Regions from separate parts of the Exiguobacterium sp. QJM3NY_9 genome, predicted to be linked through region 2. Evidence: riboswitches for the same ligand, from Rfam matches in the RefSeq annotation. Region 2 holds a riboswitch; the other holds the start of a gene.
What was found. A riboswitch is a leader RNA that binds a small molecule or an ion and turns the genes downstream of it on or off. The one in region 2 is predicted to bind lysine.
Positions count from the first base shown of each region.

Region 1: linked by a shared signal. The riboswitch ahead of AC0VYQ_RS01235 (amino acid permease) and the one ahead of AC0VYQ_RS15175 (Na+/H+ antiporter NhaC family protein) in region 2 are both predicted to bind lysine.

Region 1 covers NZ_CM149679.1:214,788-222,357, forward strand. The annotation lists gene AC0VYQ_RS01215 (HlyD family secretion protein) at 1-488, opposite strand, end outside; gene AC0VYQ_RS01220 (TetR/AcrR family transcriptional regulator) at 682-1,296, shown strand; gene AC0VYQ_RS01225 (diguanylate cyclase domain-containing protein) at 1,369-2,460, opposite strand; gene AC0VYQ_RS01230 (MarR family winged helix-turn-helix transcriptional regulator) at 2,617-3,072, opposite strand; lysine riboswitch at 3,244-3,428, shown strand; gene AC0VYQ_RS01235 (amino acid permease) at 3,541-5,022, shown strand; gene AC0VYQ_RS01240 (solute:sodium symporter family transporter) at 5,549-7,309, shown strand; gene AC0VYQ_RS01245 (hypothetical protein) at 7,366-7,548, shown strand.
Region 2 covers NZ_CM149679.1:2,974,241-2,981,810, forward strand. The annotation lists gene AC0VYQ_RS15150 (glycoside hydrolase family 1 protein) at 1-360, opposite strand, end outside; gene celB (PTS cellobiose transporter subunit IIC) at 391-1,728, opposite strand; gene AC0VYQ_RS15160 (PTS sugar transporter subunit IIA) at 1,743-2,072, opposite strand; gene AC0VYQ_RS15165 (PTS sugar transporter subunit IIB) at 2,077-2,373, opposite strand; gene manA (mannose-6-phosphate isomerase, class I) at 2,524-4,332, shown strand; lysine riboswitch at 4,442-4,617, shown strand; gene AC0VYQ_RS15175 (Na+/H+ antiporter NhaC family protein) at 4,722-6,305, shown strand; gene htpG (molecular chaperone HtpG) at 6,671-7,570, opposite strand, start outside.

The DNA.
Region 1 (7,570 bases), 290 kb from region 2:
TGTTCGACTTCACCCGAAAGTGTTGTATCGGGATAACTATCGACATAGACATCGACGGCTTGACCGACTTTGACTTCATCGATTTCTGTTTCTTCGACGTTTGCTGTGACCCATAATTCATTTAAGTTAAATCCGTAAGCGAGCGGCGTACCGGCACCAACAAAACCGTTCTCTGTCGCCATCGACTGAACGACGGTTGCTTTTGCTGGCATTTCGATTGACGCATCAACCGGTTTTTGACCAGTTTGTGCCATCATGACGTGACCAAGTGTCGCCCCGTTATCGAGTGTCTGTCCTGTTTTTGCCGTCCAGTCAGTGAGTTTTCCAGCGCCAGGACTAGCAATTGTAATCATCTTACCGTCGATTTTGGCATTTTCTGTTTTGACGTAACTTGTTGCTTGATCGTAGTAATAATAACCGATTGCGCCACCACCAATTAAAACGACGAGCGTTAAAATATTGATGATTAATAATTTCTTCATGTTCATGAGTAAGTTGCATCCTTTCTGTTACTAGCTGATCGCCCCAGTGCGGTCTCATAAAAAAGACTCCTCTGGGGAGGAGTAGTTAATACAGTTAATTATATGGGTGCATAACAAACAAACAACCAACAATTTCCGACAAAATGTTGGAAAAGTCTTTGTTAACGGATACAATACGTAAAAAGGAGCTGAATTTTAAATGAATCAGTCGTGCGATCCGCGTCCTAAACGTTCACGTGAACGTATTACGACAGAGCTATTTCATTTACTTGAACACCATTCCTTTTCGACGATCACCGTCAAAATGTTGACGGATGGTGCTGAGGTCAATCGTTCGACCTTCTATGCGCACTATAAAGATAAATACGATTTGCTGGATCAAATCGTTGAGGAACACATGACGTTGCTCGCAGAAGCGATTCGGATTACAGGAAAACAATCGGCCGAGCCTCCGACAGTCGAACGCGTCAGTCGTTACTTTGCACGTTTGTTCATCCACATTGAGCAAAACGAGCGCTTTTACCGGACGATGCTGCTCCAAGGAACAGTCAAGACGTTCATCTCACGTTTCTTGGATACGTTAAAAGAAAACTACCGTCTTGCTTTCCGGGAGACGACAAGTGTCTCTGTTCCGGTGGATCGGGATTTATTACTGAACTACGTCATTGGTGGTCAACTCGGGCTCTTGATGTCGTGGTTACGAAATGATCGTCCGTATTCCTCCGAGTATATGGCAAATCAGCTCAGTCAGATGATCGTCTTCGGAACAGTTGAAAGTATTGGTTTTCCTCAGACACGTCCAGGGACTGTCTAAAAAATGAACTAAAAAGCGCCATTCCGATGTGAGGGAATGGCGCTTTTGGTGCTAGTCGGATATAACGTTAGATTACGCTTGACGGAATTCCAGCTGTTTCGTATAAATCGTACTTTGGTTACGTCCGTGCTCTTTTGAAGCATAGAGTGCTTTATCCGCTTGTTGCAATGCTTCAAGTGATGTATGGGATCCACCCGAATGGGCAATTCCTAACGAAATCGTAATCTTCAAATCAGGTACATTTGCAGTCGGGAACAGGTTACGGGCGACTGTCGTCCGCGCTAATTCAGAGATTTTCTTCGCATCCTTCAATGATGTATTCGGTAAAATGATCAAGAATTCTTCTCCGCCGTACCGACCGACTAAATCATCCGGACGAACGATAGAGGCAAGTGTCGTTCCGAGTTGTCGCAACACATCGTCGCCGGCATCGTGACCATATGTATCGTTAACGTGTTTGAAGAAATCGATATCGATCAGGATAAGTGAATATCCGTCGTCATCCGATCCGACGAGTGATAGCGAGTCGTCCAGACGTCGGCGATTGGCGAGACCCGTCAAGGCGTCGGTCATCGCAAGTTTTTGCTGGTACTGGATATTTTCAAAATGTCGTCGCAGTTCGGCTAATAAGCGATAGGTGACGAGTCCGGCTAATAAATTAAAGAAAATGTACGTAACCGATACTTTGAAAAACGTTTCCCAACTGTTTGTCAGTGCATAGATGGCTGGTAACGAATAGAGAATACCGATTCCAATCATTAATTCAAAGGTCAGCAATGTATTACGTAAAAATCTGCGTGCTATGCCAATTGTCAAAATGAATAAAACCATGATGACGGAAGCGAGAATCGCTCCTTCGATTTGATCAGCAGGTGTAATTAAAAAACGCGTTCCGATAATCATGACTCCCGTGATGAGGGCACTAGGCAATCCGCCAAATAATGTGGCAATCGCGACAGGAATGATGCGTAAGTCAATCCGGGCAATATCAATTTGAATGCTGTTGAACATGAGGAGTACAGCAATTGCACCAGCTACACAACCTAAAATAAGGCGTGATTCAAGCTTTGATTTTGGTGTAATTCTTGGTTGATTTCGAAAAGGTAAAAATAAAAGCGTGATCGTCGTGAATAAGAGACAAAAATTTATGATGAAGTTATTCATAATAGACAACAAATCCTCCCAACTCCCCCTGCAGTATACTTCCAATTATATACTTTGAGTATACTCGTTCTACTAACGGTATAGGAGGTCTGAATGTTTAGAATAAAAAAAGAAAAACAGCATAAAACACCTGTTTTTCTCGTAATTCTTACTTTATTAATTGGATGAGACGACTTCTTCATCCATTGTCGCAAGGATTTTATCAAATACATGAATCATCACGTTCAGTTCTTCTTCAGATAAAGTGCCGAATCGCTCCTGAAGATATGTGCGACGGACGACTTCGAGATTCCGAAAAGCGGCCTCTCCCTCGTCAGTCAAGGCGAGGACGATTGAACGACGATCTTCCGTCGAGCGTGTCCGTGTCACAAAACCGGTCTTATACAGTTTATCTGTCAAAGCGGTGACCTGACTTGTCGCGAGTTCGAACTGTTCCGCGAGTAATGTCGGACGCTGGGGGCCGTTTTCAGATAAGCTGCGTAAGATGAAGAATTCACTTCGCGTGGCAGTACCTTCAAACAGTTGATTCAACTCACGGCGCAACGTCCGGAGAATCACGCGCATTTGTTCTTCTAATCGATATGTCAATTGGTCATGTTGTTCTTGTCCCATCTGAGCAACATCCTTTCTGTACTACCTTCTACCATTTAGTGTACTAAAAATATCGGAATTTTACTATGAACACGCTAGGATTCAAAAATATAAATTGACAAACAAGAAACATATTATGTACTATGTCGAAGTAATGAATTAGTAAATCAACTTAATTAGTTCTCACTCAACCAGTGGGATGGAGGTTGCGATTTTTATGAGTCGGGTTACGGATGTCGTCAAGCGGCAGATGAAATAGCTCAAAAGGAAGAATTGCCGAAATCGTAGACTACTTTGAAAGTCAGCGATTGGGATTAGATCAAACAGGTCTAATACTGTCATGAACCGTTTGCGGTTTATGGGGAGCTATCTTTCACGACGGTAGAATGAGACGCATCATCGATATGTTGCGTTCTCATCTTCCTCTTGGAAGGTGAGGGCGCTTTTTTGCGCCCTCTCAAAAATTATAAAAAGAGAGAAGCGACAAACATGAACAATTTACAACAGCAACAACACCCCCTTGATTCCACAGCAGAAGGGCTACAACGAGGGCTTCAAGCCCGGCATATGTCGATGATTGCAATTGGCGGAGCGATTGGGACCGGTTTATTCATCGCGTCAGGTGCCTCTGTTGCAGCGGCAGGACCGGGCGGTGCGTTACTTTCTTATACAATCGTCGGATTGATGGTCTACTTCTTGATGACGAGCCTTGGGGAGATGGCCGCCTATATGCCGGTCGCAGGATCGTTCTCGACGTACGGGACGAAGTTCGTCGACCCTTCATTCGGATTCGCCTTAGGATGGAACTACTGGTACAACTGGGCCGTCACGATTGCCGTCGAGCTCGTCGCAGCACAAATCGTCATGCATTACTGGTTCCCGAACATTCCGGGCGTCTATTTTAGCGCGCTGTTTTTACTTTTAATGATTGGATTAAATTATTTTTCGGTCAAAGGATTCGGTGAAGCCGAATACTGGTTTGCGATGATTAAAGTCGTCACGGTCATCGTGTTTCTTGGTGTAGGAGTCGCGATGATTTTTGGTATCTTTACTTCGGAGCCACCAGCAGGCTTCAAAAACTTTGGCTTAGGTGATGCACCGTTTGTCGGAGGGATTCCAGCTGTCATCGGTATCATTCTTGTCGCAGGTTTTAGCTTTCAAGGGACGGAGCTCGTCGGAATCGCAGCAGGCGAGTCGGAAGATCCGGAAAAAAATGTCCCGAAAGCAGTTAAACAAGTGTTTTGGCGGATTTTATTATTTTATGTATTTGCGATCTTCGTCATCGGAATGTTGATTCCATACACAAGTCCAAATCTTGTCTCAAATGATATTACGGATGTTGCCGTCAGTCCGTTCACACTCGTCTTCGAAAAAGCAGGACTCGTGTTTGCAGCAGCATTGATGAATGCGGTCATCTTGACGTCCGTCTTGTCTGCCGGGAACTCCGGGATGTATGCTTCAACCCGGATGCTCTACACACTGGCACGACAAGGTGATGCACCGAAACTATTTGCGAAAGTCTCAAAAAACGGTGTGCCGCGGAATGCGTTACTCGCGACAGGGGCGATTGGTGCGCTTTGTTTCTTGACGTCGATGTTCGGTGGACAAGTTTATCTTTGGTTACTGAATGCTTCCGGAATGACAGGATTTATCGCGTGGCTCGGGATCGCGATCAGTCATTACCGTTTCCGAAAAGGTTTCGTCGCCCAAGGGCATGCGTTACGTGACTTACCGTACGTTGCACCGGCGTTCCCGTTTGGTCCGCTATTCGCATTTGGCCTATGTTTCCTCGTTATCGTTGGGCAAAACTATGCCGCGTTCCTCGCTGATCAAATCGACTGGGTTGGGATTGCAGCAACGTATATCGGAATTCCGTTATTCTTGGTCTTCTGGCTCGGACATAAAGTCAAACACCGGACATCGGTTGTCCGGTATGATGAGATGGAGTTTCCGAAACATCCGAAAAAATAATAGGATAAGCTAAAGGACCCTCTCGCTTACGAGAGGTCAGACTATAAGCAAAGTGTTATCGGGAATCGGGAGATCAAGCGTCTTTTTTCGTTGCTTTCCTCGGGCGAGGCGCAAGCCGTTGCTCCTTGATCCTAACGGACAATGAGCAGGGTCTTGCCTGCCTCTGACAGTGCGTTGAAAACGCACTTTTCCCTTAGGAGTCAACGAAACATGACGCTTTTTAGGTAGTATCGTGACGGATTGTCTCTCATTATCGCATGTTTACGCTTCTTAATAGTTTGTCTACACACAAAAACCCTCTCACTTGCGAGAGGGTTTTTGTGTATAAAAGAACCGAGTGGTTTTCCGAAAGATTTTTTTAGTTTCTTTCCATGATATGTCCCTGCAAGTATGTCAATCTGTAATCGGATTATTTCTTTTTAATAATTTTATTTTTATTTAAAAATATTGTTTCAATAAAGTAAAAATAAGGAATAAATTCTTTACGGTAAATCTACTAAAACAATCGGGATGGAGGAAGTGTGAAATGAGTACATATGAATTGATTTTGACACTGGGTTCGGCCGCGTTCTTCATGGCGCTCGTTGCTTATGTATCCTATCGCATGACACGAGGCAAGGAACAGGGAGTTGACGAATATTTTTTGGCAGGACGTGGACTAAGCGGAATCTTTATTGCCGGTTCCTTGCTTCTGACCAACCTTTCGGCAGAACAACTGATTGGTTTGAACGGTCAGTCGTTCATGGGGAATATGTCGAGCATGGCGTGGGAAGTCACGGCAGGGTTTGCTGCCATCATCATGGCGATCTACCTGTTGCCTAAGTTTTTGGGGATGGGGATTTCGACGTTACCTGAATTTTTAAGTCAGCGCTATGATGAAACGGTCCGGCGGATGACGGTGCTCTTATTCTTACTTGGCTACATGTGCGTGACGATTCCATCGATGCTTTACTCCGGCGGGATTGCCGTCTTACAACTGTTTAACGTACCGGAGTTATTTGGATTGAGTTATACGCAGTCGCTGTGGCTCGTCATTTGGGTTGTCGGGATCATCGGGGCCATCTATGCAATTTTCGGAGGACTACGGGCTGTCGCCGTATCCGATACATTAAATGGAGTCGGCCTTGTCATCATCGGTTTCCTCGTTCCGATTCTTGGTTTTTTTGCACTCGGGGACGGGAATATGGTCGACGGGATGAAGCGTCTCGCAACGACACACCCTGAAAAATTGAATGCGATTGGGTCGTCAACCGATGCCGTTCCGTTCTTTTCGATTTTTACAGGAATTTTGTTTGCGAATCTCTTCTATTGGTCACTTAATCAATATGTGATTCAGCGCGTGCTTGGAGCAAAGGACTTAAAAGAGGGACAAAAGGGTGTCTTGATGACAGGCTTCCTGAAACTACTCGTCCCGGTATTCATGTTGATTCCGGGTGTGATTGCGTACCATTTGTATGGAGATAATCTAGCAAGTGGAGATTTGGCCTATCCGAAATTAATCACGGAGTTGCTCCCTGTCTCATTGATGGGATTTTTCTTGGCCGTCTTGCTGGGAGCAGTCTTTAGTTCATTCAACTCACTCTTAAATAGTATCGCGACGTTGTTCGTACTCGATATTTATCGCCCGGTCTTTGCGAAAGAAGCGACCGACCGCCAGCTGATTCGTGTCAGTAAAATCTTCGGAACGATCGTTGCCTTGATTTCATTTGTCGTCGCTCCATTCTTAATGTATGCACCAGACGGTCTTTGGACGTTGATTCGTCAGTTCACAGGATTTTTCAACATTCCGATTCTCGTCATCGTCATGATGGGAATGCTCGTGCGGACGATTCCGCCGATTGCTGCCAAAATCGTCATTGTTTTTCATGTCATTGCCTATTACTTCTTTGTTTTCGGACTCAGACAGTTGTTCGGAATCGATCACGGCATCAGCTTTATCCATGGCTACGGTATTTTATTGGTGATCGAAGTGCTGTTCATGTGGTTCATGGGGAAATATCGTCCTGTTATGCAGGTGAATCGTCGTCGACCGGTACGTACGACGGGGATGACACCATGGAAATATGCGATGCCTGTCTCGGTCTTACTCGTGTCGAGTATCATCTTGATGTATGTCCTCTTCTCGAAAATAGGACTCGCCTATCCGGATGGTATCGTTTCAGGCTGGTTCTGGCCAATCACGCTTGTCTTGCTTGTCGGGACGGTCTTCCTCTGGCGCTTTGCCTTGAAGTCGTGGCATGCGCGGTATACGACTTATCTCGAGGAAGAGTACAAACGAGCGGAATAAGTTCACAGTTGACGGCTCAAATCGATTAAGATTAAAGAAAAACGGAGGCGAGCATCGTGAACTACTGGTACCACTTTAAACGGGCATTCATCCCGATTGCGATTTTATTGATTACATTAGCGATTTATCAAATGATTTATCGTATGAACAACATTTGGTATTCGCTCGGCGGATTGATTTTAGTTTTTGCAGCGATTTATTTTGTCATGCGACGCCTGAAGGCAAATCCAGAAGATTGAGTGAGCAAGATAGTAGGGGCAT
Region 2 (7,570 bases):
AATCAATTCGTCAATCACACGATTATAGAAATCAATGGCAATCGGATTCATTTCCCCCTGCCCCTCAGGAAAAAGACGTGACCAGGAAATCGAGATTCGAAACGAGTTGTGTCCGAGTTCTTTCATCAACGCAATATCTTCTTCATAACGATAATAAAAATCAGAGGCTACCGTTGCATTTACACCATCAAAAAAGCGATTCGGTTCTTGTTCGTACCAATGATCCCAAATGTTCGGTCCTTTTCCACCATCAAATGCTGCACCTTCCGTTTGTGTCGCTGAAGCTGCTGTTCCCCACCAAAAATCTGCAGGGAACGTATACTTTTGTTCTTTTGCCGTCGTAACTTCCGTTTGATTCATCTCATCCACGTCCTATCTCTATTTTTGAATTCAACCTACATGTTGATTTTCATCTCCGGCAACATTCGCTTCTTCTCGTTCTTTTTTCATATTCAAGCGGTCAATGAAGACTAGGAAAGGGAACCACACTGCCATGATAATGGCGAAGTTGACGAGTTGTAACAATCCGCCCGCCAGTGAATTCGTTGCCATCATGCCACTGATAAACATCGGCACCGTCCAAGGCACAGCAACTCCTGTTGGCGGCGGAACGATTCCTGTCGACATCGCAAAATAAGTAACGGTTACGGTAATCAACGGTGCAAAAATCCAGGGAATCATGATGAGAGGATTCATGACGATCGGTAATCCGAAAATGATTGGTTCATTGACGTTAAAGATTCCGGGTCCGATTGACAACTTACCGATTTGCTTCAACTGTTTTGAGCGCATGAAGAGGAGGATTGCGACGACGACAGCCAGTGTCGAACCGGAACCACCAATTCCAACTGTATAAATTTCAATGAATTGTTTACTGATGATATTCGGGAGTTCTCCATTCGCCGTATAGGCGTTTAAGTTTTCAAGTGACAAAGTGTTCCAGATCGGATCCATGACCGAATTGACGATAACTTGACCATGCAGGCCGAAGAACCAAAACAATTGAACAAAAAAGATGGCGATTAATGTCGGAACTAAACCGTTCCCAAGATTCACGAGTGGTTTTTGAACTAAATTAAAGATTAAATCGTGGAGATTCGTGTCTAAAAGCGAGGTGATAGCGATGTTAATGCCAAGGAAAATGGAAAGTGTCAAAAGTGCAGGCACAAGAGCTGAAAATGATTTAGCCACAGCAGTCGGCACACCAGCCGGCATTTTAATCGTCCAGTTTTTTTGAACGACAAATCGATAAATTTCTCCTGCTAAGAACCCTGTCATCATTGCAAGGAACATGCCTTTTGCACCGAGACGGTCAAGTGGAATGACATTTCCGACAGGATCAGCAACATTTTCGACTGCTACAAAGAAAGGTGTTAAAAGTAAAAAAGAAACAAGGGCGATTACACCACCAAAAACAGCTTCTACATCATAGCTTTTCGAGAGATAATATCCGATACCGAAGACGACGAATAGTGACATGATTCCCATCGTCGCCGAAGGGGCGTTTCCTAATGAAGTTTTAAAAGCATCCAATACTCCAGGCGACATAAATTTATCTAAGAATGGTAAATTCGCAATAACAACGATTAATGAACCGAACATCGTAATCGGAAAAGCGAGCATGAACGCGTCACGTAACGTCTGAAGATAGCGGCTATTGTTTAAATATGCCGCAATCGGCATCAGGAAACGACTCAACAAATCGAACCACTTACTATTACCAGCCATTTCAATCCCTCCTCTTATTTTTGAGAAAACTTATGTTCCATCATTTCAACTAATCCTGACGTCAAATCAAGCATCGTTTGTGTCGACATCAAATGATCTTCTGCATGCAAAAGCAGTAAAGACAATGTCGTCGGCTCACCGCTCGCTTCTTTTTGGACTTGACCGAAATGAATCTGGTGCGCTTCTTGCAACTGTTCTCGGGCATCTGTTAATAACCGCTCAAATGCCTCAAATGATTCTTCCTTGTACACTTCGATTGCTTCACGAATCGTACTTCGCGCATTTCCACTATGCAAAATCATCATGAACGCTACTTGTTCCATCGTCTGTTCATTTGTTTTCATTTCTTCACCCCATCAACTTAACGGCTTGTTCATAGGCCGCTTTTCCGTCGGCCATTCCGTACGCCATCATATCGATGACTTCGACTGGTTTATCTGTCGCTTGTTGAAATTTTGATAATAAAAAGCGCATTTGTGGACCAATCAATACAACATCTGCTCCATCCATTTCTTTTAAAGCTTGGTCTTGACCGACTGCCCAAATTGTCGCCTCTTCACCAAGTGATTGGGCATGTTCCTGCATCTTAGTGACGAGAATACTCGTCGACATTCCTGAACTACACGCCAACATGATTTTTTTCATTTCAACCATTCCTTCCGCGTTTTGGAATCGCTTACAACTTTGATTATACGGATTTTAACATCCATGTCTATACTTGATTTTTATTTTGTTTATTTTTATTTTTAAAAAGTGTAGTGTTGTAATCGAAAACAACTTGGAGGAGGAACAATCATGGAAGAACTGATTTGTTTTGAGCCGATTTTACAGGAGCGGATATGGGGTGGATGTAAGCTTGGTGCATATGGATTTGATACGTTAGGCAAACAAAACATCGGTGAAGCTTGGACCTTGGCTGATCACCAAAACGGGCAAACCAAGGTGAATGCCGGACGTTTTTCCGGTGATGCACTACGGGATTTATGGTCAAATCACCCTGAAATCTTTGGGGTGGACACAACGGAAGCTTTTCCTTTACTCATTAAGTGGATTGACGCTGCGGATGATTTGTCCGTTCAAGTCCATCCTGACGATCATGATGCCTGTCGCCTAGAAGGACAGCCTTACGGGAAAAACGAATGCTGGTATATCGTCGATTGTCCGGCAGACGCCACCATTATTTATGGGCATGACTTCAAAACAAAAGCTGATTTGTTGCACGCTGTCCGTGAAGACGATTTAACTTCCGGCTTAATTGATTTGCCTGTTTCACCCGGCGATTTTTTTTACGTTCCAGCAGGTACTGTTCATGCTTTAACCGAAGGGTGTCTTGTCATCGAAATCCAGCAGAACTCTGATACCACGTACCGGTTGTACGATTACGATCGAATTGACCATTCGACCAACAAACCGCGTCAACTCCACCTTAAAGAAGCACTCGAAGTCATTCAATTTCCTCATTTCCAGTACGAGGAGCCTTATGTACCGACCTCTTTTTGTTCAAGACTACTGACAACCAACGCCTATTTTTTTGTCGAGGAATGGGCCATCCATGACATGATTACGATTGCACCACGAACTTCCTTCCAAGTCATCACTATCATCAGTGGCACGCTGATCATCAACCAATTGCGTTATACCACCGGAGACACGGTTCTGATTCCGGCAAAAGTAACTTGTACCGTTTCTGGAAAGGGGAAACTTCTATTGACTGGTCCAAATCCAACACCGAAACAACGACTTCACATCGGAATTGATCTTGGTGGGACTCACACGCGTGTTGCCGCAATCAATCAGCACCATGTCGTAAAACAATATCGATTTTTGACAGAGGCGGCTGCTGGCCCGGACTATACAATTAATCATTTAAGACAAGCCATCCAAAAGCTACTTGAAGAATTTGAAGTCGAACGAATTGGTATCGCAGCGCCTGGTCCGCTTGATGTAGCAACGGGTCGGCTATTGTCACCTCCGAACCTGCCGGGTTGGGACGATGTACATTTGGTTCGCCCGTTAGAAGAGTTCTTCAACATCCCGGTTTCCCTTGAAAATGATGCAAATGCCGCCGCGCTCGGCGAAGCATTGTTCGGGGCAGGCCAAGACTATGCATCCATCTATTACATGACAGTCAGTACAGGAATCGGTGGCGGATATGTCTATCAAAAGACGTTGATTCGAGGCGCACACGGATACGCTGGTGAAATCGGAAATACGATCATCGATGCTTCTGGACCGGAACACCCTGTCTTGAACAAAGGCTCACTCGAAGGATTAGCAAGCGGTACGGCTCTTCAGACACGGGCTGATTTGTTGAACGAGCGGTCTGTCGCAACACTTCTTCGCAATCCACTGGAAAGACTTCGCTTCGTTAACCATTTAGCAACAGGCATCGCGAACATCATTCATACACTTGATCCGGAAGCTGTCATCATCGGCGGCGGTGTTACGGCTTCCGCCGATTTATTTTGGGAGGAGCTCTTACAAGCCGTCAATGCCCGTCTCTACCCGACGTTACGTCAAAAAACAATCATCCGCTTAGCTGCATTGGAAGGAAATGCCGGTGTCATCGGTGCTGCCCATTTAAATCGGATGAACGCCGAATAACTTCATTGTTCCTTTTGAACAGACTTTACTACTTTTTTTAAAAACAGACTTGAAACTTTTTTCTGAAATATGATAAGGTTTTCTTATTAAAAGAATATGACTATTCTATCGATGAGGTAGAGGCGCGGTCTTAATGAGTATTTGATCTGAGGATGACAACGAGGACGATCAAGGAAAGGTAATGCTGCCGAAGTATCGTCAAGTGTCTGACTTGGTGGTACTGGTCGAATTGGGAAATACCCGTTCGATTGCCATACGTGTTTTGTATGGAGCGCTCCAATTCGGCTAAGAAAGACGCATCCAGCAAGGGTGTCGGCTTTGTTGCCGGTGCCCTTGCTTTTTTGTATGCAATGGGTCTCATCTTCTAAAAAAAGAGGAGGAACCACACAATGGTCAATTATTCAGATTCAATCGTTGCGCTCATTCCAGCTGTCATTGCAATCGCACTTGCAATCGTGACGCGCAAAGTCGTTATTTCACTTGGTGTCGGTATTTTGATTGGTGCTTTATTGCTGCATAGCTTTAATCCAATCGATACGGTCGTCTATCTCGGCAAAAACATCTTTAGTCTATTTTGGGCGGATGGGGCGTTAAATGAATGGAACGTCTTATTACTCATCTTCTTACTATTACTCGGTGTTCTATCGACGCTTATCCAAACATCGGGCGGTGCACATGCCTTCGGTGAATGGGCAACAACACACGTCAAGACAGCGCGCGGCGCTCGCCTCGCAGCATTTGGTTTAGGTATTTTAATCTTCATCGATGATTACTTCAACAGTCTTGCTGTCGGGAATGTCAGTCGTCCGTTAACGGACCGTCGTGGCGTCTCGCGTGCAAAACTTGCTTATATTATTGACTCGACGGCTGCTCCAGTCTGTGTCATCAGCCCGCTTTCAAGTTGGGGAGCGTTCATCATCTCGATCATCGCTGGTATCTTAACGACACATTCGATTACGGAGTATTCCGCATTCAGTGCTTTCATGATGATCGTGCCACTCAACTTCTATGCGATTTTCGCTCTATTGCTGACGCTTTACATCGCGTACACAGGGATTGCGGTCGGACCGATGCGGACGCATGAACTTCGTGCATTAAAAGGTGAACTTTTCGACGCAAGTAAAGGAACACCGATGGGGATGGCAGAGGAAGTCAAAGAACACGAAGGTGGAAAAGTACGTGACCTCGTCGTTCCGATTATCGTTCTCGTCATTGCAACGGTTTCCGCATTACTCTTTACCGGTGCTCAGGCACTCGCTGCTGACAATCGTGCATTTACGTTGATTGGTGCATTTGAAGCGACAGACGTAACACGTTCACTCGTTGCTGGTGTCGTCATCAGTTTAGTCGTTGCTTTCCTGATGTTGATTGGTCGGAAAATCCCGGCGCGCGAATACGGACACAGCATCTGGGCTGGGATGAAATCCATGTGGCCTGCTGTCGTCATCTTATTATTCGCTTGGACAATCATCGCTGTTATCGGTGACATGAAAACAGGTGAGTACTTAGCAAGCTTCGTCAGTAAGTCGATTTCTGCTTCGTACCTCCCCTTCTTATTGTTCTTGATTGCAAGCTTAATGGCATTCTCGACAGGTACAAGTTGGGGAACATTCGGTATCATGCTGCCGATCGGTGCTGACCTCATCATGGCGGTCGAACCGAATCTCTTACTTCCGACGCTCGCTGCCGTTCTTGCCGGATCCGTCTTCGGAGACCACTGTTCACCAATTTCCGATACGACGATTCTCAGTTCGACAGGTGCCGGTTCGCATCATATCGATCACGTCACGACACAACTTCCGTATGCGTTGGTTGGTGCAGCGACATCGGCAGTCGGCTACCTTGTGCTCGGTTTAACCGATTCATCAATCATCGGCTTCATCGGTGCACTTATCGCCTTCTTACTCGCACTCGTCGTCCTGAATGTCGTCTCGAAACGTGGCAAAGTACCAACTGAACTTCGCGCTGAATAATAAAAAAGTAACGCTCAGCTTAGCCGAGACGAGAAAAAAAGAAGGGATTGCCATCTACGATGATGTGCAATCCCTTTTTTAAGTTGTAGACAACATGGTATGAAGAAATAAAAAGCGTCTTTTTTTCGTTGCTTTCCTCGGGCGAGGCGCAAGCCGTTGCTCCTTAATCCTCACGGACAACGAGCAGGGTCTTGCCTGCCTCTGAAAGTGCGTTAAAAACGCACTTTTCCCCGTAGGAGTCAACGAAACGTGATGCTTTTTAGGTAATACCGTGAGAGAAATCCAGGAAAGCACGAACGAATTGCAATTCGATATCGCATGTTCACGCTTCATAAGAGTTTGTCTACACGCTGAAGCGATCATTCTTACACCATCAAGGCACACACTTCATTTGCAAACGCAACTGGATCTTCGATTGGCAAGCCTTCCATGAGCAACGCTTGTTGGTACATTAATTTCGTATAGCGTTCAAATTTCGGACGGTCTTTTTTAAAGGCCGTTTCAATGGCTTCGAAGACGTCATGTGACGTGTTCAACTCTAAAATTTTCACGGCTGAAACATCTTGGTTGTTCGGCATCGACTTAAGAATTTTCTCCATTTCAATCGAAACGGCACCATCCGTCGCGAAGCAGACCGGATGTGATTTTAAGCGTGACGAAGCTTTGACTTCTTTGACTTGCCCAGCGAGCACTTCCTGCATTGCTGTAAACATCTCGACTTGTGTTTCGGTCGTTTCTGCTTGATCCGCTTGCTCGATTCCAAGATCACTGCTCGTAACCGATTTAAATTCTTTTCCTTCATAGTTGAGCAACATTTGAATCGCGAACTCATCGATTTCTTCCGTAAAGTACAGAATGTCGAACCCTTTGTCTTTGACAAGCTCCGACTGCGGCAACTTATCTAAACGGTCCGTACTTTCCCCTGAAGCATAGTAGATGTATTTTTGATCTTCCGGCATCGCCGCGACGTATTCAGCGAGCGTGACCAGCTTCTTCTCTTTTGCCGAGTGGAACAGGACAAGATCTTTGACCGTCTCTTTATGCATGCCGTAATCATTGTAAATTCCAAACTTCAATTGACGACCAAAGGCTTGATAAAAGGCTTCATACTTCTCGCGATCGTCGCGAAGCAATCCTTCAAGTTGCGTCTTAATCTTACTTTGAATGTTTTTCGCAATCAATTTGAGTTGGCGGTCGTGCTGCAACAACTCACGTGAAATATTGAGTGACAAGTCTTCCGAGTCGACCATCCCTTTGACGAAGCT